Regions from separate parts of the Nonomuraea sp. NPDC049684 genome, predicted to be linked through region 2. Evidence: riboswitches for the same ligand, from Rfam matches in the RefSeq annotation. Region 2 holds a riboswitch; each other region holds the start of a gene.

Region 1 (5,426 bases), on a different contig from region 2:
GGTCGACGGCGCGGCGCTTGGACACCGTCATCAGCCAGGCGCCCGGGTTGCGGGGCACGCCCGATCCCGGCCACTGCTCCAGGGCCGCGACCAGCGCGTCCTGGGCCAGCTCCTCGGCCAGGCCGACGTCGCGCACCAGCCCGGCCAGGCCGGCGATGAGCCGGGGCGCCTCGATCCGCCAGACCGCCTCGATCGCCCGGTGGGTGTCGGAAGCCATCACCGGCTCATGACACCAGCACCGTCCGGGGGCCGCAAGCCGAGGTCAGCCCTCCTGCCCGTCCAGACGCCTGCGCATGGCCTTCTCCCGCTCGATCTCCGCCGGGTCGGACGAGGCCGCGTCGGGCGCGTCGGAGGCGTCGTAGACCCGCCACACGTCCAGGCCGATCCCGTCGGAGCCCTCCGGGACGGGCACGCGCATGGCCCATTCCAGAGCCTCCTCCCTGGACTTCACCTGGATCAGCCAGAACCCCGCGATCAGCTCCTTGGCCTCGGCGAACGGGCCGTCGATCACCGTGGCCCGGCCGCCGCTGTAGGCGATCTGCGCGCCCTGCGAGCTCGGGTAGAGCCCTTCGGCGGCCAGCAGCACCCCCGCCTTGGCCAGCGCCTCGTTGTAGGCGTGCATGTTGTCGACGAGCTCCTGGCTGGGCAGCGCCCCGGCCTCGGTCTCCCCGTTGGCCTTGCCGACGATCATGAATTTCATCGTGCCGTCCCTTCCGTCCGCGGCCCCCGGGCGGAGCCGGCCTCGCCGAAGCGTCGAACGGGCGCCGGCCGGATCGACACGCGGGCGCGGACCGTCCGCCTCCAGGCACCGTACCGGTCGTGCGGCCGGGGGGCCGATGTGCCATCCTCGCCCCATGCACCAACCCGCACAAGACGCCCCCGTCCCCAACCGGGCCCTCTGGGACGAGCGCGCCCGCGTCCACGGCTCCACCTCCGCCGACCGGTTCTACGACGTCGACGCCTTCCTCGCCGGCCGGCAGACCCTCTACGCGCTCGAACGCCGCCTGGCCGGCGACGTCGCCGGCCTGGACCTGCTCCACCTCCAGTGCCACTTCGGCCTGGACACGCTGAGCTGGGCACGGCTGGGAGCGCGGGTGACCGGCGTCGACTTCTCCCCGGTGGCGGTCGCCCGCGCCCGCGACCTGGCGGACAGGGCCGGGCTGGCGGCCACGTTCGTGGAGGCCGACACGCAGCGGCTGCCGGAGTCGCTGGCCGGCGGGTTCGACCTGGCGGTGGCCACGTACGGCGTGCTGTGCTGGATCGGCGACCTGGACGCCTGGATGCGCGGCGCGGCCATGGCGCTGCGGCCGGACGGGCGGCTGGTGCTGGTCGACCTGCATCCGGCCTACGAGACGGTGTCCTCGCTCGACCCGCTGGTGGCCGACTGGCCCTACGGCGGCGGCCAGGCCCACCGGGAGACGGTGACCGGCACGTACGCCGACGCCGCGGTGGTGACCGAGGCCCACGAGGCGGTCGAGTACCCGCACTCGGTGGGCGAGATCGTCACGGCGGCGGCGCGGGCCGGGTTCACGGTGGCCGAGCTGGGCGAGCACGTCGAGACGGAGATGGACCCGCGCGGCCTGCTGACCCAGGGCGCGGACGGCCGGTACCGGTTCCCGTTCGGCGACTCGCACCTGCCGATCCTGTACTCGCTGCTGGCGGTCCGGCCCTGAAGACGCGGCGAGCGCGCGTCCTCGTGCGGGACGCGCGCTCGGAGCGGGGGGAGGTCAGCTCGCGTACTGGGGGTATCCGTAGCCGACGACCTGCGACTTCGGACGGACGCGCTCCTCGACCTTGCCGTTGCCGGTGTTGCCCTCGATCGTGGAGATCGTGCCGTCGCCGTTGTCCTTGACGACGAAGCCGACGTGCTGGATGGCGTCCAGGCTCTTGCTGCCGCCCCAGGAGAAGAAGACCACGGCTCCGGGCCTGGCCTCGGCTCCCCAGCGGTCGTTGGCGGCGAACCACTTGGCGTGGGCCACGGTCCAGGCGTCCCAGCCGACCTGCGGGCGGGCGCCGGTGTGCTCGCCGACCCAGGAGACGAAGATCGAGCACCAGGGGGCGTTCAGGTACATCGCGCGGGTGCCGCCGTCGCGGGCGATGGTCTCGGCGGCGCGCTGGGAGTCGGCGTACCACTTCTGGAACTTGGTGCCGCCGCCGTAGGCGTTCTCGGAGGTGCCGACCTGGGCCTTGGCCATGGCCAGGACCTGCTGGGCGGTGACGTTGACCTGGGTCTCCTCCGCCTTGCGGGTCTGGGCGGCGGCCTGCGGCGCGACGGCCGAGTGGCCGGTCGCCGCCGCCGGGCCCGCGCTGTCGGCGGCCGCGGCGGTGGCGTGGGCGCCGATGGCGGAGGCGAGGATGGCCGCGCCGAGCGCGGCGTGGGCGTAGGTGATCTTCGGGGCACGGATGGGACGGTGCTTGGCCATCGAGGGCATTACTCCTTGCTTCCATGCCGCTTACCGGGTTAGCTGACGGGTTCGGACGTGGAAGCTGCCCTACGGCACCGAAGTGCCGATTCACCCCAAAGGACGTGGGTCCCCGGTTCCGCCCGGAGGCGGATTCAGCGGTCACAGGACGATCCTGTGAAATGTCTTGCGATGGTTGGACAAAGCCGGACAAACCGGACGTCTGCCGCGAGATGCCCCACAAGGTAATACATCGGGCAAGAGTGTGGCAAATGCCTAAAGGTCCAGCTAGGAGAGTTGTGCCCGTGCTTCGGCCAGAAGCCCCATCATGGCAAGGGATTCGTCAAGCGGCATGATCGCGCTCTCGGTGCGGCCCTCGATCGTGGCCGCGCGCACCTCGCGCAGCTCGCCCGCGTACCCGTTGTCGGCCGGGTCGAGCACCAGCTCCTCCGTCTCCATCGACGGCCCCGACAGCAGCACCCGCCGCGGCGCCCAGAACGGCGCCGCGATGTCGGCCCGCATCGTCGTGCCCACCACGCTCGCGTCGTTGGCGTGATGGGCCAGCAGCGAGACGTCCACCAGGGCCCGCCGCCCGTCCGGGTACAGCAGCAGCCCGCCGGCCTCGGCGTCGACCCCGCTGGGCGCCAGCGAGCCGGCCATCCGCAGCTCCGCGGGCATGCCGAGCAGCAGCTGCGCCAGCCCGAACGGGTAGATCCCCAGGTCGAGCAGGGCTCCGCCGCCCAGCTCCGGCGCCCACAGCCGGTGGGCGGGGTCGTAGGGCAGCGCGAAGCCGAACGAGGCCCGCACCGACCGGATCTCACCGAAGCGCGGATCGGCCGCCACCCGCTGGATGAGCGGGTTGAAGCGCATCCACATGGCCTCCATGAGAAAGACCCCGGCCGCGCGGGCCAGCGCCACCATGCGCTCGGCGTCGGCCACGTCGGCCGCCAGCGGCTTCTCGCACAGCACGGACTTGCCCGCCGCGATGGCCGCCTCGGCCACCTCCAGGTGCTGGGCGTGCGGCGTGGCGACGTAGATCGCGTCGACGGCCGGATCGGCGCACAGGGCCTCGTAGGAGCCGTAGGCCGACTCCGCGCCCAGCTCGTCGGCCAGCGCCCGCGCCCTGAGCGGGCTCCGCGAGCCGACGGCGGCCACCCGCATGCCGGGCTCGGCCACGATGGCCGCCCCCACGGTACGCGCGATGCCGCCGGTCGCCGCTATTCCCCAGGTGAAATCTCGCACGACCGAGATCGTAGAGCGCTCAGGTCAGGTTGAACGAGTCGGGGTCGGGCCCGATCCGCCGCCCCGCGTTCATCGCGCCGATGGCCGCCATGTCCTCGGTGTCGAGGATGAAGTCGAACACGTCGATGTTCTCCTCGATCCGCGACGGCGTGACCGACTTGGGGATCACCACGTTGCCGAGCTGGAGGTGCCAGCGCAGCACGATCTGGGCGGGCGTCTTGCCGTACTTCTCCGACAGCACGCGCAGCGCCGGGTCGGCCAGCAGCCCCTTGCCCTGCCCGAGCGGGCTCCACGCCTCGGTCAGGATGCCGTTGGCCTCGTGGAAGGCGCGCATCTCGCGCTGCTGGAAGTACGGGTGCAGCTCGATCTGGTTGATCGACGGCGTGATGTCGGTCTCCTCCATCAGCCGGGTCAGGGTGGCGATCGTGAAGTTGGAGACCCCGATGGCCTTGGCCCGGCCGTCCCGGTAGATCTTCTCCAGCGCCCGCCAGGCCTGCACGTACCTGTCCTGCTGCGGGACCGGCCAGTGGATCAGGAAAAGATCTACGTAGTCGAGGCCCAGGCGGGCCAGGCTCTCGTCGAAGGCCTGCTCGGCGCGCCCGTGATCGCCGTTCCACAGCTTGGTGGTGACGAACACCTTCTCCCGCGGCACCCCGGCGGCGCGCACGGCCCGGCCGACGCCCTCCTCGTTCTCGTAGGCGGCGGCGGTGTCGACGTGCCGGTATCCGGCGCGCAGCGCGGTGGTCACCGCGTGCTCGGCGTCGTCGGCAGGGACCTGCCAGACGCCGAAGCCGAGCTGTGGTATCTGCACACCGTCGGTGTTGAGCATCAGCGAGTTCATACCCTCCATTGTTCACGTGTCGTTTCTTGCGGCTTAAGCAGGCCGGGCTACCTTGAGGCGGGTCGTGCAAGGCCATCCACCGGCTGGGGGAAACAGAGTGGTCAGACAGGCGTCGGCCTGGGTGGAGTCTCCGCTCCAGATGCTGTGCGCCGTCGAGGCCCACCATGCCGGGCTGCTCGGCCCGGACACCGTGGTCGTGCCGCGCGCCGGCCTGCGTCCGCTGCGCGCCACCCGCAAGGAGCTGCGCCGCCTCGACCTGCCCGCCGGCCTGGTGCTGGACGAGCCGCGCGAGCGCATGCCGCGCCGCGTCCAGGCCGTGGGCGACGCGTTCTCCGGCAAGGTCCAGATGCGCTGGCTGACCTCCGACCCCGGCCGCATCGTCGTCGTGGACGACGGCCTGGCCACGCTCAGGCTGCTCGAACTGCTGGCCGCCGGGCCGTTCCGGCCGCTGCTGCGGGCGCGGGCGACTCCGTCGCGGGCGCGCGCCCTGCTCGGCCTGGCCGCCGCGCTGCGGCTGCGGCTGAGCCGGGTGTCGGTCTTCACCGCCCTGCCCGTCCCCGACGAGCTGGCCGCCGCCGTCCGGGGGGCGGGCGTCGACCTCGTCCGCCACGACTTCGCCTGGCTGCGCGCCCAGCCGCCGAGCGCCCAGGGGCCCGCCGAGCGCACGGTCGTCCTCGGCACGTCCCTGGTCCGCAACGGCCTGGTCCACCGCGACCACTACCTGCGCTGGCTGACCGACCTGGCCGGGCGCGAGCCGCTGGCCTACTACCCGCACCGCCGCGAGGACCCCGTCGACGTGGCGCTGATCGGCGAACGTCCCGGCATCACCGTGCACGACGCGGGCGTGCCGGCCGAGCTGACGCTGCGCGGCCTCGACGCCGGGCAGCGGGTGCTCAGCCTGCCCTCGACCGCGATCACCTCGCTGCGGGTGCTGCTCGGCC
Region 2 (5,426 bases):
CGAGGAGTGAGACGTGGCGACCACGACGGCGGCGCAGCGGCGTGACCAGGCGAGAGTCGCCTTCGACGCCTACTTCGCCGAATGCCCATCCCGCAAGCTGCTCGACCGGCTCAGCGACAAATGGGTCACGCTGGTGCTCAGCGCGCTGGCCTCCGGCGAGCGCCGCTACAGCGACCTGGCCAGGCACATCGCGGGGGTCAGCCAGAAGATGCTCACCCAGACGCTGCGCGGCCTGGAGCGCGACGGCCTGGTGGCACGCCGGATCACGCCGCAGGTGCCGGTGCGCGTCGACTACGCGCTCACCCCGCTGGGCCAGAGCCTGATGCCGCTGGTCACCGCCATCAAGGCGTGGGCCGAGCAGCACATCGAGGACGTCGAGGCCGCCCGCGAACGCTACGACGCTACCGCCTGAGCCGCACCGGCAGCCGGGCCAGCCCGCGCAGCACCACGTTCTCCTTGTACGGCGGCTCCGGATCGGCGGCCTCCATCTTCGGCGCCGCCGCGGCCAGCGCCGACAGCGCGATCTCGCCCTCCATCCTGGCCAGCGTCGCCCCCAGGCAGAAGTGCAGGCCGAGCCCGAAGGCCAGGTGCCGGCCGGGCTCGCGACCGGGGTCGAACCGGTCGGGATCGGCGAACGCGGCCGGGTCGCGATTGGCCGCGCCGATCGGCACGAGCACGGCCGAGCCCGCGGGCACCGGCGTCCCGCCCAGCTCGCGGTCCTCCAGCGCGATCCTGGAGGTGAGCTGGACCGGCGGATCGAAGCGCAGCACCTCCTCCACCACCTCCCTCGGCCGCTCGGCGGCGCGGTGCAGCAGGCCGTGCCGCAGCAGGTTCAGCACGCCGTTCGCGATGAGGTTGACGGTGGTCTCATGGCCGGCCACGAGCAGCAGCACGCAGGTCGCCAGCAACTCGGCCTCGGTGAGCTCCCCGACGTGTGCGAGGGCGCTCAGGATGTCCTCGCCGGGACGCTCGCGCCGCAGCGCGATCAGGCGGCGGAAGTAGTCGCGGAACTCGTTCCTGGAACGCTCCGTTTCCGACATGAGGGCATCTGTCAGCATCGGGTCAAGTCCGCGGGCAAGGGCCTCGCTCCATCCGCGGAAGCGGTCGTGGTCCTCCGGCGGCACCCCGAGCATCTCGCTGATCACCATGACCGGCAGCGGGTACGCGAAGCCGGAAATCAGCTCCGCCTCCTCCGGCAGCCGCCCGATCAGGTCGGCGGTGATCGCCTCGATCCGCGGCCTGAGGCGGCCCACCATGCGCGGCGTGAACGCGCGGCTGACCAGAGCGCGCAACCGGGTGTGATCGGGCGGGTCCATGAGCAGGAACGACCTGCCGGGCTGACCTGCCTCTTCCTGCGCGGGCGGGGACGTTCCGTGACCGAACCCGGGGTCGCGCAGCACGGCCGCGCACAGCTCGTACGTGGTCACGACGAGCAGCCCGCCGCGCGTTCTGAAGATCGGCCCGGCGGCTCGCAGCTCGCGATATCGGACGTACGGATCGCGCACAAATTGCGGATCCGAGGGATCAAAACCCAGCACGTCGGTGGCGCTCATCGGAGGTGGAACCGGGCCGCCGAATTGATCGTTTGGACCGTTCATAGCGGACCACGGCGTGCCAACATATGCGGAGTACGTCACATATAAGCGATCATGTCAATAGCACTGGTCAAGGGCGCCGATTGTTGCGCTTGACGACCTTTCCGCGATGCGTTTACCTTCACCGAGACGAGCGGCTTGCTTCGCCTGAAAGGTCCGAGTTCTGCTGTTGGGGGAGGGCTCCCGGTGGATGTGCTCACAGAAGGCGTTGAGCTGAGCCACGCGGATTTGGCGTTACTGGCCGAGCTGGCCAGGGGGGTGACCGTCGATCGGGTCGGCAGGCGGCTGGATATCAGCGGACGGACCGTACGACGCAGGCTGAGGGGCATCTGCGACCGCATCGGCGTGGCCACGGCGATCGAGGCCGTGGCGTGGGCGGCCCGCCGCCAGCTCATCTGACGGCGCTCATCGGAACGGCGCTCGGCGAGGGGGCGCTGGACGAAGGGCCGCTGGGTGGAGGGCCGCTGGACGAAGCGGCCCTGGACGAAGTGGCGCTGGGTGAAGGGGCGCGCTGGTCAGTCCGCGATGCGCACGCCGCCGGCGAACGGCCGTCCGCCGATCGGGGCGACCCGCACGACGTCACCCGTACGCGGGGCGTGGACCATCATGCCGCCGCCGATGTAGATGCCGACGTGGTGCAGGTCGCTGTAGAAGAACACCAGGTCGCCGGGGCGAAGCTGGTCGCGGCTGACGTGCGTGCCGGCCGTCCACTGGTCGCCGGTGTAGTGGGGGAGCGAGATGCCCACGCGCTGGTAGGCGGCCATCACCAGGCCGGAGCAGTCGTAGGAGCGCGGCCCTTCGGCGCCCCACACGTACGGCTTGAGCTGCTGGGTGAGGGCCCACTTGACCGCCTGGGCCGCCTTGCCGTCGCCGATGACCGGCAGGTTGACGCGTACGGCCCGGGTGCCGGGACGGCCCGCCTCGCCGACGGCCCGCCGGTAGAGGTTGCTCTCGACCTTGGTGACCAGCTTGGTGATCTTCGAGCGCTTGCTCTCCAGATCGGTGACGATCTTCTGCACCTCGGCGATGCGGGTCTTGGCGCCGGCCCTGGCCCGCTCGGCGGCCTCCATGGCCCTGGCGAGCTGGTTGACCTCCTCGCCCTGCTGCTGTTCGAGCGCGTACGTGGTCGCGGCCCGGTCGAGGAAGGTCTCGGGGTCGCCGGACTGGGCGAAGGCCAGGGCCTTGTCCAGGCCGCCGGTGATGTAGGCGTTCTGGGCGAGCAGCGAGGCCCTGGCGCGCCTGGCGGCCAGGTCGGACTCGCTGGTGGCCAGGATCTTCTGGGCGGAGTCGTTGGCCTTCTGGGCGGCCTTCAGCCGTTCGCGCTGCTCGTTGTACTGCTCGGCCAGCGTCTCGATCTCTTCGTGCAGCTTCTCCACCTGGTCGGAGAGCTCGGAGAGCGACGGCTTCGGGTCGGCGGCGGCGGAACCGACGGGGACGGCGAACAGCATCGCGGCGACGGTGACGCCGATGACGCCGAGGCGGCGTGCGCGCCTGGCCTGCTCCAGGGGGCGGGCGTGCCTGCCCCCGGACGTCCCCGAGCGGTCGAACGTCCGCTTCACCAACCGAGCTCCTCTCATCGACGCCGGCCGGGTTAGCTGACGGGTTCGGGCCGGAGCAGCCCTACCGAGATGGTCGGATTCACCCCAAGTGGTGGCGCCAGGTGCTCGCCGCCGTTGGTTCCCCGGCTTCCCTTGCGGGAATTGGGCGTGTCTTTCCGCGCGCATTACGCGGAGAACATCGTCGCTGGACACTAATGCACTCCGGGTTCACGCTCAACCGGAACTGCCGAGTCTGTAGAGGTTTCACAACTGAAGGGTCACAAGGTGATCTCGTGGGTAGCCGTACGGAAGCGGGCTTCTGCACCTTTTGTCCAGCATTCGGGGTGCTGAGGTCTGGAGGAAAGCTCCAAGTCGGCTCGTGTTCACCTGACCACGGGATGTGATGAGATGCCCGAGACGTGGGATTTAGGGCCGAGCCGTAATGAGATCTGTACTCTGGAGAGCCATGGAGCAGGTGGCCGAAGTGGCAGTCCCCGAGACCGCGGTCGTGGTCAGGCGTGCGCGCACGCCCGACGTGCGTGCGATCAGGCGTCTCGTGGACACCTACGCGGGCGCGGGGCCGCGGCTCCTGGAGAAGGCCACGGTCACGCTGTACGAGGACGTCCAGGAGTTCTGGGTGGCCGAGCGGAGCGGGGAGGTCGTCGGCTGCGGCGCGCTCCATGTGCTCTGGGAGGACCTCGCCGAGGTCCGTACGGTGGCCGTCGATCCCGCGTGCCGGGGGCTGGGGGTCGGGCGGCGGATCGTCTCGGCACTCGTCCGGCAGGCGAAGGATCTGGGGCTGCGGCGTGTATTCTGTCTGACTTTTGAGGTCGACTTCTTCGCGAGGCACGGTTTCCGTCCCATCCAGGGCACACCGGTCTCACCCGAGGTCTACGCCGAGTTGCTGGCCTCGTACGACGAGGGTGTGGCGGAGTTCCTTGATCTGGAACACGTCAAACCGAACACCCTTGGCAACACCCGCATGCTGCTGCATCTGACATCGGGTGACGCGGACCTTGACCCCTTGGAAAGGTGATTGTTGATACCTATGTCGATACGTTGGGCAGCACAGGCATGTGTCCTGACACGTGCCACATGCGCACTCGAAGCGAGGTGACACGGTGAGCACCGGACAGCCGCCGTACCCACAGGACGATTCCGGCGAGAACCCCGAGTACGGGCAGCACCACGGCCGTCGGCCCGGTGAGCCCGACCCGGACGTGACTGTGGTCGGCTACCGGGCGGACGATGCCTTCGGCCAGCCCCCATACGGTCAGCAGCAGCAACAGGGCTATGGCCAGCAACAGCAGTACGGCCAGCAACAGCAGCAGTACGGCCAGCAGCAGGGCTACGGCCAGCAGCCCCAGTACGGCCAGCAGGCCGGCACGGGTCAGCAGGGCTACGGCCAGCAGCAGGGTTACGGTCAGCAGCCGCAGTCCTCGGGCCAGCAGTACACGCAGCCCGGCTACGGCCAGGAGGCCCAGTACGGCCAGCAGGCCGCCTCGGGCCAGCAGGGCTATGGCCAGCAGCAGGGTTACGGTCAGCAGCCGCAGTCCTCGGGCCAGCAGTACACGCAGCCCGGCTACGGCCAGGAGGCCCAGTACGGCCAGCAGGGTTACGGCCAGCAGCCCCCCTCCGGCCAGCAGTACGCCCAGCCCGGCTACGGCCAGCAGGCCGCCTCCGGTCAGCAGGGCTATGGCCAGGAGGCCCAGTACGGCCAGCAGGCCGGCTCGGGTCAGCAGGGCTACGGCCAGGACGCCCAGTACGGCCAGCAGGCCGCGTCGGGTCAGCAGGGCTACGGCCAGCAGCCCCAGTACGGCCAGCAGCCGCAGTCGCAGCCCGACTACGGTCAGCAGCAGGGCTACGGCCAGCAGCCGCAGTCCTCCGGCCAGCAGTACGCCCAGCCCGGCTACGGCCAGCAGGCCGCCTCCGGTCAGCAGGGCTACGGCCAGGAGGCCCAGTACGGCCAGCAGGGCTACGGCCAGCAGCCGCAGTCCGACTACGGCCAGCAGCAGGGCTACGGCCAGGACGCCCAGTACGGCCAGCAGGGCGGCTACGCCCAGCAGCAGTACGGCGACCAGCAGCAGGGTTACGGCCAGGCATACGGCCAGCAGCAGCAGTCGCAGCCCTACGGCCAGCCCGGCTACGGCCAGCCCTACGGTCAGCCCGTCGGCGTGCAGCCTCCTGGCGCTCCGGCCCCCCTGGCGGAGTGGTGGCAGCGTCTGGTCGCGAGGATCATCGACGGCGTCATCCTCGGCGTCGTGAACTTCGTGGTCAGCCTCATCCTGGGCCT
Region 3 (5,426 bases), on a different contig from region 2:
GGATTCCGCGCGTTGCCGTTCGCGGGCGATCAGGTGCTCCGCCGTTCCCGTCAGCTTGCCGGTTCCTGGACGGACGGCGTCCTCGGCGAAGGTGGCGGCGGGGTCGCCCTTGCCCTTGCCGTGCCCCTTGCCCTTGCCCTTGCCCGTGCCGTGCCCCTTGCCCTTGCCCTTGCCCTTGCCGTTGCCTTTTCCGGGGTCGTCCGTGTCCGCGGGGGGCTGGGGGGCGCGGGTGGCGTGGGGGCGGTCGTCGGGGGTTGCGGGCTGGGGGTGGCGGGGGTCCTCGGTGTCGGGGTCGGCGTCCGCGTCGGGGCGGGCGTCCGGATCGTCCGGGTCGTCGGGGTGGCCCGGGGATTCGGGGGGCTGGTTGGTGCCGGACGGCTCCTGCGGCGCGCCGTCGCCGGGCCGGTCGCCGCCGCCGCCGTCCCTGATGGCCACACCGCCGCCGTGTGCCGCCGCGACCGCCGTGCCGGGCTCGTCGGCCCCTGCGGCGACCGCTCCGGCGGGCTCGTCCCCTTCCCGGGGCGGGTCGTTCCGCTCGCTCATCTGCCTCCCCTTCACGCGAGCTGCTGTCGTACGTACTCGCGCCACCGTGCCGCCAGCGTCTCGGCGGTGAGCCCCACGGAGGCGAGCGCCTGATCGACGCCGGCCACGCGGGCATCACGGTAGAGCCGTACCAGGGTCCCGTCACCGAACCGGTCTGCGAGGAAGCGACACGCCATCCAGGCCTCCTGGTACGCCCGCGCGAGCCGTCCGGGATCGGCGGCCGTGGGGGCGAAAGCCGCAGGTCCGGGCAACTCGCTCGGCAGCCGCCCTGCCCGTACGTCGGCGGCGAGTTCGGCGGCGGCCGTCCCGGCGGGGAGCCCGGCGTCGCGGTAGGCCACGTAGTCGGCGAACCCCTCGTACAGCCAGACGGGCAGCCGGTCGGTGCCCGCGGCGACGTGGGTGAGCTCATGGGTGAGGACGACGTCGCGTCCCGTGGGGGTGAGCCGGGCGAAGGAGCCGGGCACGACGATCACCCTGGCGCCGTCGGCCACCGCGGCCAGGCCGTCGAGCGGGCCCGTGCTCGCCAGGCGGGCCGCCTCGGCGTCGGAGTCGGGCACGACGACCAGCGCGCGTACCGGCCGGCCGAGCACCGCGGACACCCGCCGTCCTGCGAGGTCCGCGCGGCGGGCCAGATCGGCCAGCAGGCCGGGGTCGGCGCGGTGCCCCACGACCACGGACCGCGCGCCGCGGGCCACCCGACCGCCGTCGCTCCACAACCCGCGCGCCCCGGCGGGCAGGACGGCGGCGGGCGGCGCGTCGGCGACCACGAGAACCGCCGTCGCCAGCAGCAGGACCGAAAGGAGCCGGCGCGGACCGCGGAGGGACGGACGCACCTGCGAGGACACGGCCCGATGCTAGTAGGTCCACGCCCCTCCCTGCCCCTCCAAGAGACCGGCCCCCGCACGAGACCGCCCCTTCACGAGACCGGCCCCCGCGCGAGAACGGCCCCTTCATGGGGCCGGGCATGCGACAGGCCCCGGCCCGGACCGGGGAGGGTCCGGGCGGGGCCCGTTGTCACGCGCCGGGACGCACCGCGCCGACGAACGACGACTTCCGCCATCCGCCCAGTTTGTCGATGCGCACCCGTTCGCCGGTCCGCGGCGAATGGACCATCTTGCCGTGGCCGACGTACATGCCGACGTGGCCCAGCCCGTTGAAGAACATCAGGTCGCCCGGCTTGAGATTGCGCCAGGAGACCTTGCGCTTGATGCGGGCGAACTGGCTGCTCGCCACGCGAGGGAGTCGCACCCCGGCCTTCTTCCAGGCGTACTGGACGAGTCCGGAGCAGTCGAACGCACCAGGGCCCGTGGCCCCGTACCGGTACGGGTCGCCGACCTGGTGCCTGGCGACGGCGACGGCCCTGCGGGCCTTCGACGTCTGCCGGGCGGCTCTGGCCGCCTTGGCCGACCTGACGGTCTTCGCCGACCTGGCCGACCTTGCGGTGGCCGCCTTGGCGGTGCTGGACACCGCGGTGAGCCTGGCGGCCGATTCGCTCACCGTCTGCGCCCCGGCCGGCACGGCATGGAGAACCGCACCTCCGGCCGTCACGGTCATCGTGAGTGCGACGCCCCTCAGGGCAAGACGGGACAGACGGGGGTTATGCAGGGAGGTAGACAGGATTTCTCCTTGTGTCTTCCACGAACGCCTACCGGGTTAGCTGACGGATTCGGGCCTGGAAGTCGCCCTACGGCGCGATGACGCGCCGATTCACCCCTGATCCCGGGGGATTACGGGATCTTTGGGTCCCCGGCTCCGTGCCTCCTGGCTGCACGGACTCGGCAGGTCGCCGCCCGATGGTTGTGCCTGAACGGGGATATCGGCGGCGACCGCTGGATTTTTATCTGGTCCGCATCGGGGTTCCGATGTCGATTCGCGGTGCGCATGGCTTGCTGACCGCGACGCCAGAAACTACGCCGAAGGTTCAAGATTTGGCAAAGGGAGACACGGCCTGTAAAGATCAGATAAAGGTGTAAGTAAAGGGTGAAACCCCTGTTGGAGCCGAGGGTTCCGTTACCGGTTTGTGACCCTTCTCACACTTCACGGCACACCCGATTGTCAGGGCCCTTTCACCCCGTTTGTCCCGTTCGTCCCAACGGTCGCGGGCACGCCGAAGCGGCCCGCGATTCCGGTCGCGGACAGTCCCCGGAGGGGATTCAGGGGCGGATCGCTCCGACGAGGGGGCGGCCGTAGTCGGCGAGGCGGACGACCTTGACGACGTCGCCCGTCTGCGGCGCATGGACGATCTTGCCACCGCCCGCGTAGATGCTGACGTGCCCGAGCCCCTCGCTGAAGATGAGGTCCCCCGGCTGGAGGTCCTTGAGGTCCACCTTGCGGCTCGCGCCCCAGGCCCACTGCTGCCACGTCGTACGCGGCAGCGAGACTCCGGCGGCCCGCCAGGCGGCCTGCGTCAGCCCTGAGCAGTCGTAGCCGCGCGGGCCCGTGCCTCCGTAGATGTACGGCTTGCCCACCTGGGCGAAGGCGAAGCCCAGGACGGCGGCCGCGCTGCCCGAGGCCGGACCGGTGTACTTGATGCCGGTGCTGTTGGGGTTGCCCGGGTTGTAGGCCCCCAGCTTGTCCAGGAGCTTCTTCTGCTGGCCGACCAGCTTCAGCACCTCGGCCCGCTCCCGCTGGACGGCGTCCCGCTCCTTGTCGGCGTCGGCGAGCGCGGTCTCGGCGTTGTCGCGCTCGGCCTTGAGCCCCTTGTTCTCGCGGTCGAACGCGGCCAGCTTCTCCAGCCGCTCGCGCGAGAGCTGCCCGGCCATGGCCAGCCCGGCCAGCAGGTTCTCGGGGTCGTTGACGCCGACCATGCCGGGCAGCGAGGTGACGTCCCCGCCCAGCTTGTACGAGTCCACCGCCACCCTGATGATCTCGGCACGGAGGTCGGCGACCGTCTGCAGCTTCTGCTTGTAGCGGTCGTTCAGCCTGGTGTAGGCGTCCTTGGCCTTCTTGTAGTTCTCGGTCGCCGTGTTGTACCGGTCGACGACCTTGTCGGCCTTGTCGTTCAGCTTCTCCAGCTTGGCCTTGGCCTGTTTGAGGGTGGGCTTGGGATCAGCGAGCGCCGCACCCATCGGGACCGTCATCAGTCCGATCGCGAGACCCGCGGCCACCGTCACCCGGCCAAACCTCACAGCGTCGCCTCCCAGGGATTACACCTGGGGCGAAATAGTACAGAAGTGGCGGGTGGGGTCTCGCCAATAGTGCTAATTCGTAACTTATGCGCGGCCCAACCGGCGCAGCAGCAGACCGGACGGAACCGGTCTGGCTCCCATCCGGCGGACGGACTCGGCGACCTCGCGGTCGGAGGAGACGACGGCGATGGCCCGGCCGGGCGGCTCGGCCCGGACGAGCTGGCGGATCAGGTCGTCGGCGATCTCCCCCGGCGCGCTGAACAGCACCCGCACCCCGCGCGGCGCCACCACCTGCACCGGCGCGTTGAGCTCGGCGCCGTCGAAGATCACCGTCACCTCGACCCGGGTCTGGGCGACCAGCCCGCCGAGGCCGGTCATCAGCCGGTTGCGCTGGTCGGCGAGGGTGAGCGTGCCGTAGCCGGTCTTCGTGACGTTGTAGCCGTCGATGATCAGGTGGACCTGCGGCAGCGCCAGGAGCTGGTCGAGGAGCTGCGGGTCGTCGTCGGCCAGGGCCCGGGCGGGCACGCCGCGCACCCCCGGGCGCTCGCCGGTGCTGGCCGCGACCGAGTCGGCGGGACGGCTGATCGTGGTGGGCAGCGCCAGCTCCCTGCGCAGCCCGGCCGAGGCGTCCTGGAGGGCGTCGAGCAGCACCCTGATGCGGGCGTCCTCGATGCTGCGGCCCTCGCGGGCGGCCCGGCGGGAGGCTTCGAGCTGCCTCTCCACGTCGGCCAGGCGCTCGCGCAGGCGGCGCAGCTCGGCCTCGCCCGCGTTGCCGGCGGTGGAGGCGGCGTGCCGGGCGTCGTCGGCGGCCTGTTCCATCTCCTCGGCCCGGCGGGTGGCGGCCTTGGCCCGCTCGCGGGCGTCGTGGAGCTTGCGCCGCAGGTCGGAGTTCTCGGCGCGGGCCGCCTTGATCTGCTCGCGCAGCCGGTCGGCCTCCTCCTTGGCGGCGGTCTTCTGGGCGGCGAGCTGCTCGCGCAGCCGCGTCACGGCCTCCTCGCGCTCGGACCCCTCGGCCGCCACGGCGGACTGCTCCAGGTCGGCGCGGGCGGTTTCGATCATCTCCGCCCAGCCGGGCGGCCTGGTGAGATAGGCTGCGGCAGCCACCAGCACGGGGTCGGCGGCGGGCGGCACGCTGCCCTCGGCCAGCGCGGCGACCAGCTCGGGCCAGCCGGCGGCGACGGACTCCGCGACCAGTTCGCGGAACTTCTTGTCGTTCTCCAGTTGCGCGGCGATCGGCGCGCTGCCCAGTTTGGCGCGCTTGCGCGGGTCGAACTTGGCGATGCCGCGCAGCGGCGGCGGCACGGAGACGGCGGGCATCGTGCCGAGAACCTGCGCGGCCAGGTCGACGACGTTGAGGCGCACCTGCTCGGGAAGCGGGCGAGACAGGCCTTCACCCGCTGAACTCATCCCACTTGTCCCTTCGTGACATGCCCTTTCAGACAAGGGTACGGCTCTTGCGTACCTGACCGTAACGGTCCCTTGAACCTAGACAAGCGCTTGGTAGGGGGTATACGACTGAGCCGGGGCAGCGATCCGGCGTGGAGGTGAGCGGTGACGGAACAGATGCGCACGTCCACGCGTGACCTGGAGGAACTGCGCGAGCGGGCGTCCCGCTGGCTGCGCGGCCGGGTCGGCGGGGACGCCACGGTGTCGGAGCTGTCGCGGCCCGCCGGCAACGGCATGTCGAGCGAGACGCTGTTCTTCACCGCCACCTGGGCCGCCGGGACCCGCAGGTGCGTGGCCAGGCTCGCACCT
Region 4 (5,426 bases), on a different contig from region 2:
ACCTGGTCAACCCCCTCACGCTCGGCTGACCCGGCCGGCGCGCCACGGGCGGGGCCTACCGGCTCTGGCGCACCCCGCGACGCCAGACCTCGGCGATGTCGGCGACGGCGGTGACGTCCCGGGTGGCGTCGCCCTCGACCAGCAGCAGGTCCGCGCGCAGGCCGGGCGCGATCCGGCCCCGGTCGGCCAGCCCGAAGTGCCGGGCGGGCACGCTGGTCGCGGCGGCCAGCGCCTCCTCGGCGGTGAGCCCGGCCTGCGTGAGCAGCCGCAGCTCGCGGTGCAGGCCGGCGCCGTGGGCGGGCACGAACGGGGTGGCGTCGGTCCCGGCGAGCAGGGGCGCGCCCGCGCGGCGCAGGGCCCGCAGCGCGCCCACGGCGTTGGCGGAGCTGCCGGGCCGGGCGCAGTCGGCGGTCTCGACGTGCCGGGCCGTGATCGCCTCGAAGTAGGCCAGCGTGGTCACCACGAAGACGCCCTGCTCGCGCACCCGCCCGGCCAGGCGCGCCAAGGCCGGGTCGTCCGGCGCCAGGTCGGTCCACACGTGGGCCAGGCCGTCGACGCCGGCGTCGAGCGCGATCCCCACCTCGGCGGCGGTGATCGCGTGCGCGATGACCAGCAGGCCCGCCTCGTGCGCCGCCGCGGACAGGGCGGCGGCGACCTCCGCCGTCATGACCGGGAGGTCGGCCCCGTGCACGGCGCCGTCGTCGATGACGATCTTGAGGTAGTCGGCCCCCTCGGCCAGCCGGGCCCGGACGAACGCCGGCGCCTGCGCGGGATCGGAGACGAAGTCGATCGCCGTCACGTCCAGCCCGTCCAGGACGGTGCCCGCCAGGGCCGCCAGCAACTGGGTCGGGTGCCCGCCGGGAGCGGTGGCCAGCGTGCCGGCGCTGCGCAGGTCGGCCACGTCGTCGTGCTCGGCGGCCAGCCGCCGCTGCCCGGCCAGGATCTGGGGCAGGCAGAACATGTCGAGCTCGGTGGTGACCCCGTACCGCAGGGCCTGGGCCAGGCTGCCGTCGAACACGTGGGTGTGCGCGTCGATCAGGCCGGGCAGCAGCGTCCTGCCCGTGCCGTCCACCTCGGCGTCGGCCGGGCGGCCCCCGGCGGCGCCGACAGCGGCGATCAGACCGTCCTCGATCACCACGTCGGCCGTCGCGATGGTGTGCTCGCCGTCGAACACCCTGACGTCGCGGATCAATGTACGCATCGAAGCTCTCCTTTGTGAGTCGTGACGCCACCACAGAGGGGCGACCGGCCGGGAACTGTGACACGAGTGGCATAGATCACGCTTGATGGCCGCATGTCACAATCGCTGCGCGTCGGGACTCTTCGGTTGCGACAGACGAGGAGGCACGCCATGACACCGACCCCGCGGCACCCCGCCGACGCCGCCACCGAGCAGTTCCTGGGCTACCGGGAGCTGCTGTTCTCCGTGGTCTACAACATGCTCGGCAGCGTCGCCGACACCGAGGACGTGCTGCAGGAGGTGTGGCTGGCCTGGTCCGCCCGGCACCGCAGGCCGGAGGCCGGGCCGGTGGAGAACGTCCGGGCCTATCTGGTGCGGATCGCGGTGAACCAGGCGCTCGCCCGGCGCGCGGACCTGAGCCGCCGGCAGGAGACCTACGTCGGCCCCTGGCTGCCGGAACCGCTGGTCACGGCCCCCGACAACGCCGGGGACGCGGCCGGGGGCGGGGAGTCGCTGTCGATGGCGGTGCTGGTCGTGCTGGAGACCCTGTCACCGCTGGAACGAGCGGTCTTCGTGCTGCACGAGGTGTTCGGTTTCAGCCATCCGGAGACGGCCGGCATCCTCGGGCGCTCGCCGGCGGCGGTCCGGCAGCTCGCGGCCCGCGCGCGCCGCCACGTCCATGCCCGCCGTCCGCGTCACCGGACCGAGCCCGGCGTCCACGCCGAGGTGACCGAGCGGTTCGCCGCGGCGGCACTCGGCGGCGACCTGCGGGCCCTGCTGGAGGTGCTGGCGCCGGAGGTGACCCTGTGGACCGACGGCGGCGGCAAGGGGCCGGCCACCAGCCTGCACCCGGTCCACGGCCGGGACCGGGTGGCCGCGCTGTTCATGTCCGTCGCCGCGACGCTGACCCCGGGCGCGGTGGACCTGCGCTACCGGCGGGTGGCCGGCGACCCGTGCGCGCTCGTCTTCTCCGGCGCCGGGCCGCTGGCCGTGGTCGTCGTCGATCTGACGCCCGAGGGCGACCGGATCGCCGCCGTCTACTCCGTCACCAACCCCGACAAACTCACCGGCGTCCGCTGAGCCCGCGGCTAGTTCATCGAGATGTGCACGTGGTCGTAGTGGTTCTCGGTGATGCTGCCGCGGTCGGACATCGCGCGCCAGCCCGAGCCCTGGTTGATGCGCTGCTTCCAGATCACGTACTTGACGCCCAGCTTGGCCTTGTTCTGCAGCGCCCAGGCGGCCAGCCGGTCGCCGAGCGCGTTGTTGTCGGCGCTCGGCATGGTGCCGCCCGTGCTCATCATGAAGTCGCAGGCCCGGCCGAGCGGGTGCTCGCCGCTGGAGCCGGACCGGAAGCAGCCCACGTCGTACGGCAGCGAGAAGTTCTTCTGCACCTGCGCGCGCATCAGCCGGGTGCGCGGCGTGATGTTGTCCGAGCCGGACGGCAGCTCGGGCGCCCAGCTCCCGTCGGACTTCTTGCCCGGCCCGAACGGCACGAGGTCCTGGAGCTTCTTCTTGATGTCGTCGATGACGTCCTCGGCGTCGTCGCGCTGCTCGGCCACCTCCGCCGTGCCCGCCTTCAGCTCCGTCGCGAGCGCGGCGGCGGCCGCGGCGGCCTTCTTCTGGTCGTCGCGGGCCTTGGCCACGCTGTCGACGACCGCCTGCTGCTCGGCGGTGAGCTGTTCGAGCACGGCCGCGCCGTTGCCGTCCGGGGTCAGCATGAAGCCTGGCAGGGAGGCGTCGCGGCTCTGGTAGCGCATCCGGGCGATCTCGGCGACCCGCTGCTCGGCCGTGGCCACCGCCTGCTCGGCGGCGGCGAGCCGCTGCTGGGCCGCGGTGGCGGCCTCCTGGGCCTTGGCCAGCTCGACCCGCTTGAGGTTGTACGTCTCGATCAGCTTGTCGACCTTGCGGTTGAGCTGCTTGAGCTGGGCCCGCAGCTCCGCCTCCGACGGCTTGGGCGCGGCCGCCGCGGTTCTTGGCACGAAGGCTGAGGCGGCGGCCGGATGGACGAGCAGGGCGGTGGCGGTGATGAGACCGACGGCGAGACTCGCGGGGGACGAAGCCGCCACGTGGTAGTTCCTCTCCCTCTGCCGGCCGGGTTAGCTGACGGGTTCGGGCACGGGAGTAGTCCCTACCACTTGCGCGGATTCACCCCGGATGCGATGGGTCCCCGGCTCCCGGGCAACACGCCCGGGATTAGGCGTACAACGACCGTTATGGCCGATGTCTAACGGGATATTAGTGGTAGATCACGAGTCATGCGACTTTAATGAGAAACCAATTAGTGATCAATTCGTGATCGCAACATGCGTGCCGCCTCCTCCGGCAGCACGTCGTTGACGAAGGCCCCCATGGCCGACTCCGAACCCGCCAGGTACTTCAGCTTCCCGGGCGCCCGCCTGATGCTGAACAGCTCAAGGTGCAGGTAGGCCAGCTCCCGGCCGTACCGCACCGGCGCCTGGTGCCAGGCCGAGATGTACGGCATCGCCACCCCGAACAGCGCGTCGAGCGCCCGCAGCACCGAGGTGTACAGCGGCGCGAACGCGGCCCGCTCCTCCTCCGACAGCGCGGCCAGGTCGGGCACCTGCCGGTGCGGATACACGTGCACCTCGAACGGCCAGCGCGCGGCGGCCGGCACGAAGGCCGTCCAGAGCTCGTTGGCGGCCACCACCCGCGTCCCGGCGGCCTGCTCGGCGGCCAGCACGTCGGCGAACAGGTTGCCGCCGGTGTGCCGCGAGGCGGCCCCGAGCTGGAGCTTGGTGCGCGGGGTCACGTAGGGGTAGGCGTAGATCTGGCCGTGCGGGTGGGGGAGCGTGATGCCGATCTCTTCGCCCCGGTTCTCGAAGCAGAACACCTGCTCGACGCCCTCGATGCCGGACAGCTCGGCCGTGCGGTCGGCCCACGCCTCCATGACCAGCCTGACCTGGGCGTTGGAGAGCCTGGAGAAGGAAGAGGAGTGGTCGGAGGTGAAGCACACCACCTCACACCGCCCGACACCCGGCCGCACCTCACTCAGGCCGCCGACATCCCCGTACGTCCCAAAATTTCCGGAGAAAGAGGGGAAGCGGTTCTCGAACACCACCACGTCGTAGTCGTGGGCCGGGATCTCCGACGCCCGCGTGGCGGACGACGGGCACAACGGGCACTCGTCGGCCGGCGGCAGGAACGTCCGCGTCTGCCGGTGGCCGGCGATCGCGATCCACTCCTCGGTCAGCGGGTCGTAGCGCAGCTCGGAGGCCACCGGCCGCGGATCGAGCGGCCGCCGGTCGATCGCGCTCCGGTCGGCGTCGTCGCGCCGGTCGAAGTAGATCAGCTCTCGGCCGTCTGCCAGGTGGGTGATGGTGCGCTTCAAGGCGTGCCCTCCGCGATGATCAGTTCTCCGGCCCGTTCGGCCAGCTCGGTGCGTGCTTCCTCGGGCAGCCCCGCGTCGCTGATGACCACGTCGGCCTCGGTCAGCTCGGCGATCGTGCTGATGCCGACCGTGTTCCATTTGGTGTGGTCGGCGGGGACCACCAGCCGGTGCGCCGCGGCCACCAGCTCCCTGTCGGTCTCCGACTCCAGCAGGTTGGGCGTGGTGAACCCGGCGCGCAGGCTCATGCCGTGCACCCCGAGGAAGAGCGTGTCCACGTGCAGGCGGCGGATGGCCGCCACGGCCACGGGGCCGACGAGCGCGTCGGAGGGCGTGCGCACGCCGCCGGTCAGCACGACCGTGCGGTCGGCGCGCGGGTTGCGGTGGAAGACCTCGGCGACGGGGATCGAATTGGTGATCACGGTCAGCTCGGCCACCGCGACCAGGTGGTGGGCCAGCGCCCACGTGGTGGTGCCGGCGGAGAGCGCCACGGCGGTGCCCGGCCGTACGAGGGTGGCCGCGTGCCGCGCGATGGCCTCCTTCTCCTGCTGCTGGCGGGCGGACTTGGCGGTGAAGCCGGGCTCCTCGGTCGAGCCGGGGCCGAGGGCCGTCGCGCCCCCGTGGACCTTCTCCAGCAGCCCGCGCTCGGCCAGCACCTCAAGGTCGCGGCGTATCGTCATGTCGGAGACGCCGAGCTCGCGCACGAGGTCGGCCACCCGGACGCCGCCGCTGCTGCGTACGCGTTCGAGGATCGTCTGCTGACGCTGCTGTGCGAGCACGCCCACCCCTTCCAACAGATTCCACCAAATTATGACACGACTTTGTTGAGGAATGTTAGGTCACGGCGTATCGCTTGTGCGACCCGCGGGCAGGGGAGACCTTGAAGGTCACGATCCCGAC

The links. Region 2 has a riboswitch for cyclic di-AMP ahead of ACIBST_RS38640 (NlpC/P60 family protein). Riboswitches for the same ligand answer to the same signal wherever they lie in the genome.
Region 1: linked by a shared signal. The riboswitch ahead of ACIBST_RS00860 (CHAP domain-containing protein) and the one ahead of ACIBST_RS38640 (NlpC/P60 family protein) in region 2 are both predicted to bind cyclic di-AMP.
Region 3: linked by a shared signal. The riboswitch ahead of ACIBST_RS12140 (C40 family peptidase) and the one ahead of ACIBST_RS38640 (NlpC/P60 family protein) in region 2 are both predicted to bind cyclic di-AMP.
Region 4: linked by a shared signal. The riboswitch ahead of ACIBST_RS43815 (coiled-coil domain-containing protein) and the one ahead of ACIBST_RS38640 (NlpC/P60 family protein) in region 2 are both predicted to bind cyclic di-AMP.

The regions. Positions count from the first base shown of each region.
Region 1 covers NZ_JBITLO010000001.1:187,102-192,527, reverse strand. Annotated here, with positions in the region: gene ACIBST_RS00875 (RNA polymerase sigma factor) at 1-217, opposite strand, end outside; gene ACIBST_RS00870 (YciI family protein) at 263-700, opposite strand; gene ACIBST_RS00865 (class I SAM-dependent methyltransferase) at 855-1,673, shown strand; gene ACIBST_RS00860 (CHAP domain-containing protein) at 1,728-2,423, opposite strand; cyclic di-AMP (ydaO/yuaA leader) riboswitch at 2,436-2,573, opposite strand; gene ACIBST_RS00855 (Gfo/Idh/MocA family protein) at 2,691-3,644, opposite strand; gene ACIBST_RS00850 (aldo/keto reductase) at 3,664-4,485, opposite strand; gene ACIBST_RS00845 (hypothetical protein) at 4,583-5,426, shown strand, end outside.
Region 2 covers NZ_JBITLO010000016.1:60,649-66,074, forward strand. Annotated here, with positions in the region: gene ACIBST_RS38625 (winged helix-turn-helix transcriptional regulator) at 14-412, shown strand; gene ACIBST_RS38630 (cytochrome P450) at 402-1,505, opposite strand; gene ACIBST_RS38635 (LuxR C-terminal-related transcriptional regulator) at 1,782-1,994, shown strand; gene ACIBST_RS38640 (NlpC/P60 family protein) at 2,111-3,154, opposite strand; cyclic di-AMP (ydaO/yuaA leader) riboswitch at 3,161-3,312, opposite strand; gene ACIBST_RS38645 (amino-acid N-acetyltransferase) at 3,600-4,169, shown strand; gene ACIBST_RS38650 (RDD family protein) at 4,255-5,426, shown strand, end outside.
Region 3 covers NZ_JBITLO010000003.1:395,875-401,300, reverse strand. Annotated here, with positions in the region: gene ACIBST_RS12150 (M48 family metallopeptidase) at 1-543, opposite strand, end outside; gene ACIBST_RS12145 (hypothetical protein) at 555-1,388, opposite strand; gene ACIBST_RS12140 (C40 family peptidase) at 1,558-2,040, opposite strand; cyclic di-AMP (ydaO/yuaA leader) riboswitch at 2,171-2,334, opposite strand; gene ACIBST_RS12135 (NlpC/P60 family protein) at 2,697-3,623, opposite strand; gene ACIBST_RS12130 (NYN domain-containing protein) at 3,756-5,078, opposite strand; gene ACIBST_RS12125 (phosphotransferase family protein) at 5,223-5,426, shown strand, end outside.
Region 4 covers NZ_JBITLO010000021.1:158,510-163,935, forward strand. Annotated here, with positions in the region: gene ACIBST_RS43800 (M50 family metallopeptidase) at 1-29, shown strand, start outside; gene ACIBST_RS43805 (amidohydrolase family protein) at 56-1,201, opposite strand; gene sigJ (RNA polymerase sigma factor SigJ) at 1,352-2,260, shown strand; gene ACIBST_RS43815 (coiled-coil domain-containing protein) at 2,269-3,246, opposite strand; cyclic di-AMP (ydaO/yuaA leader) riboswitch at 3,252-3,390, opposite strand; gene galT (galactose-1-phosphate uridylyltransferase) at 3,459-4,529, opposite strand; gene ACIBST_RS43825 (DeoR/GlpR family DNA-binding transcription regulator) at 4,526-5,305, opposite strand.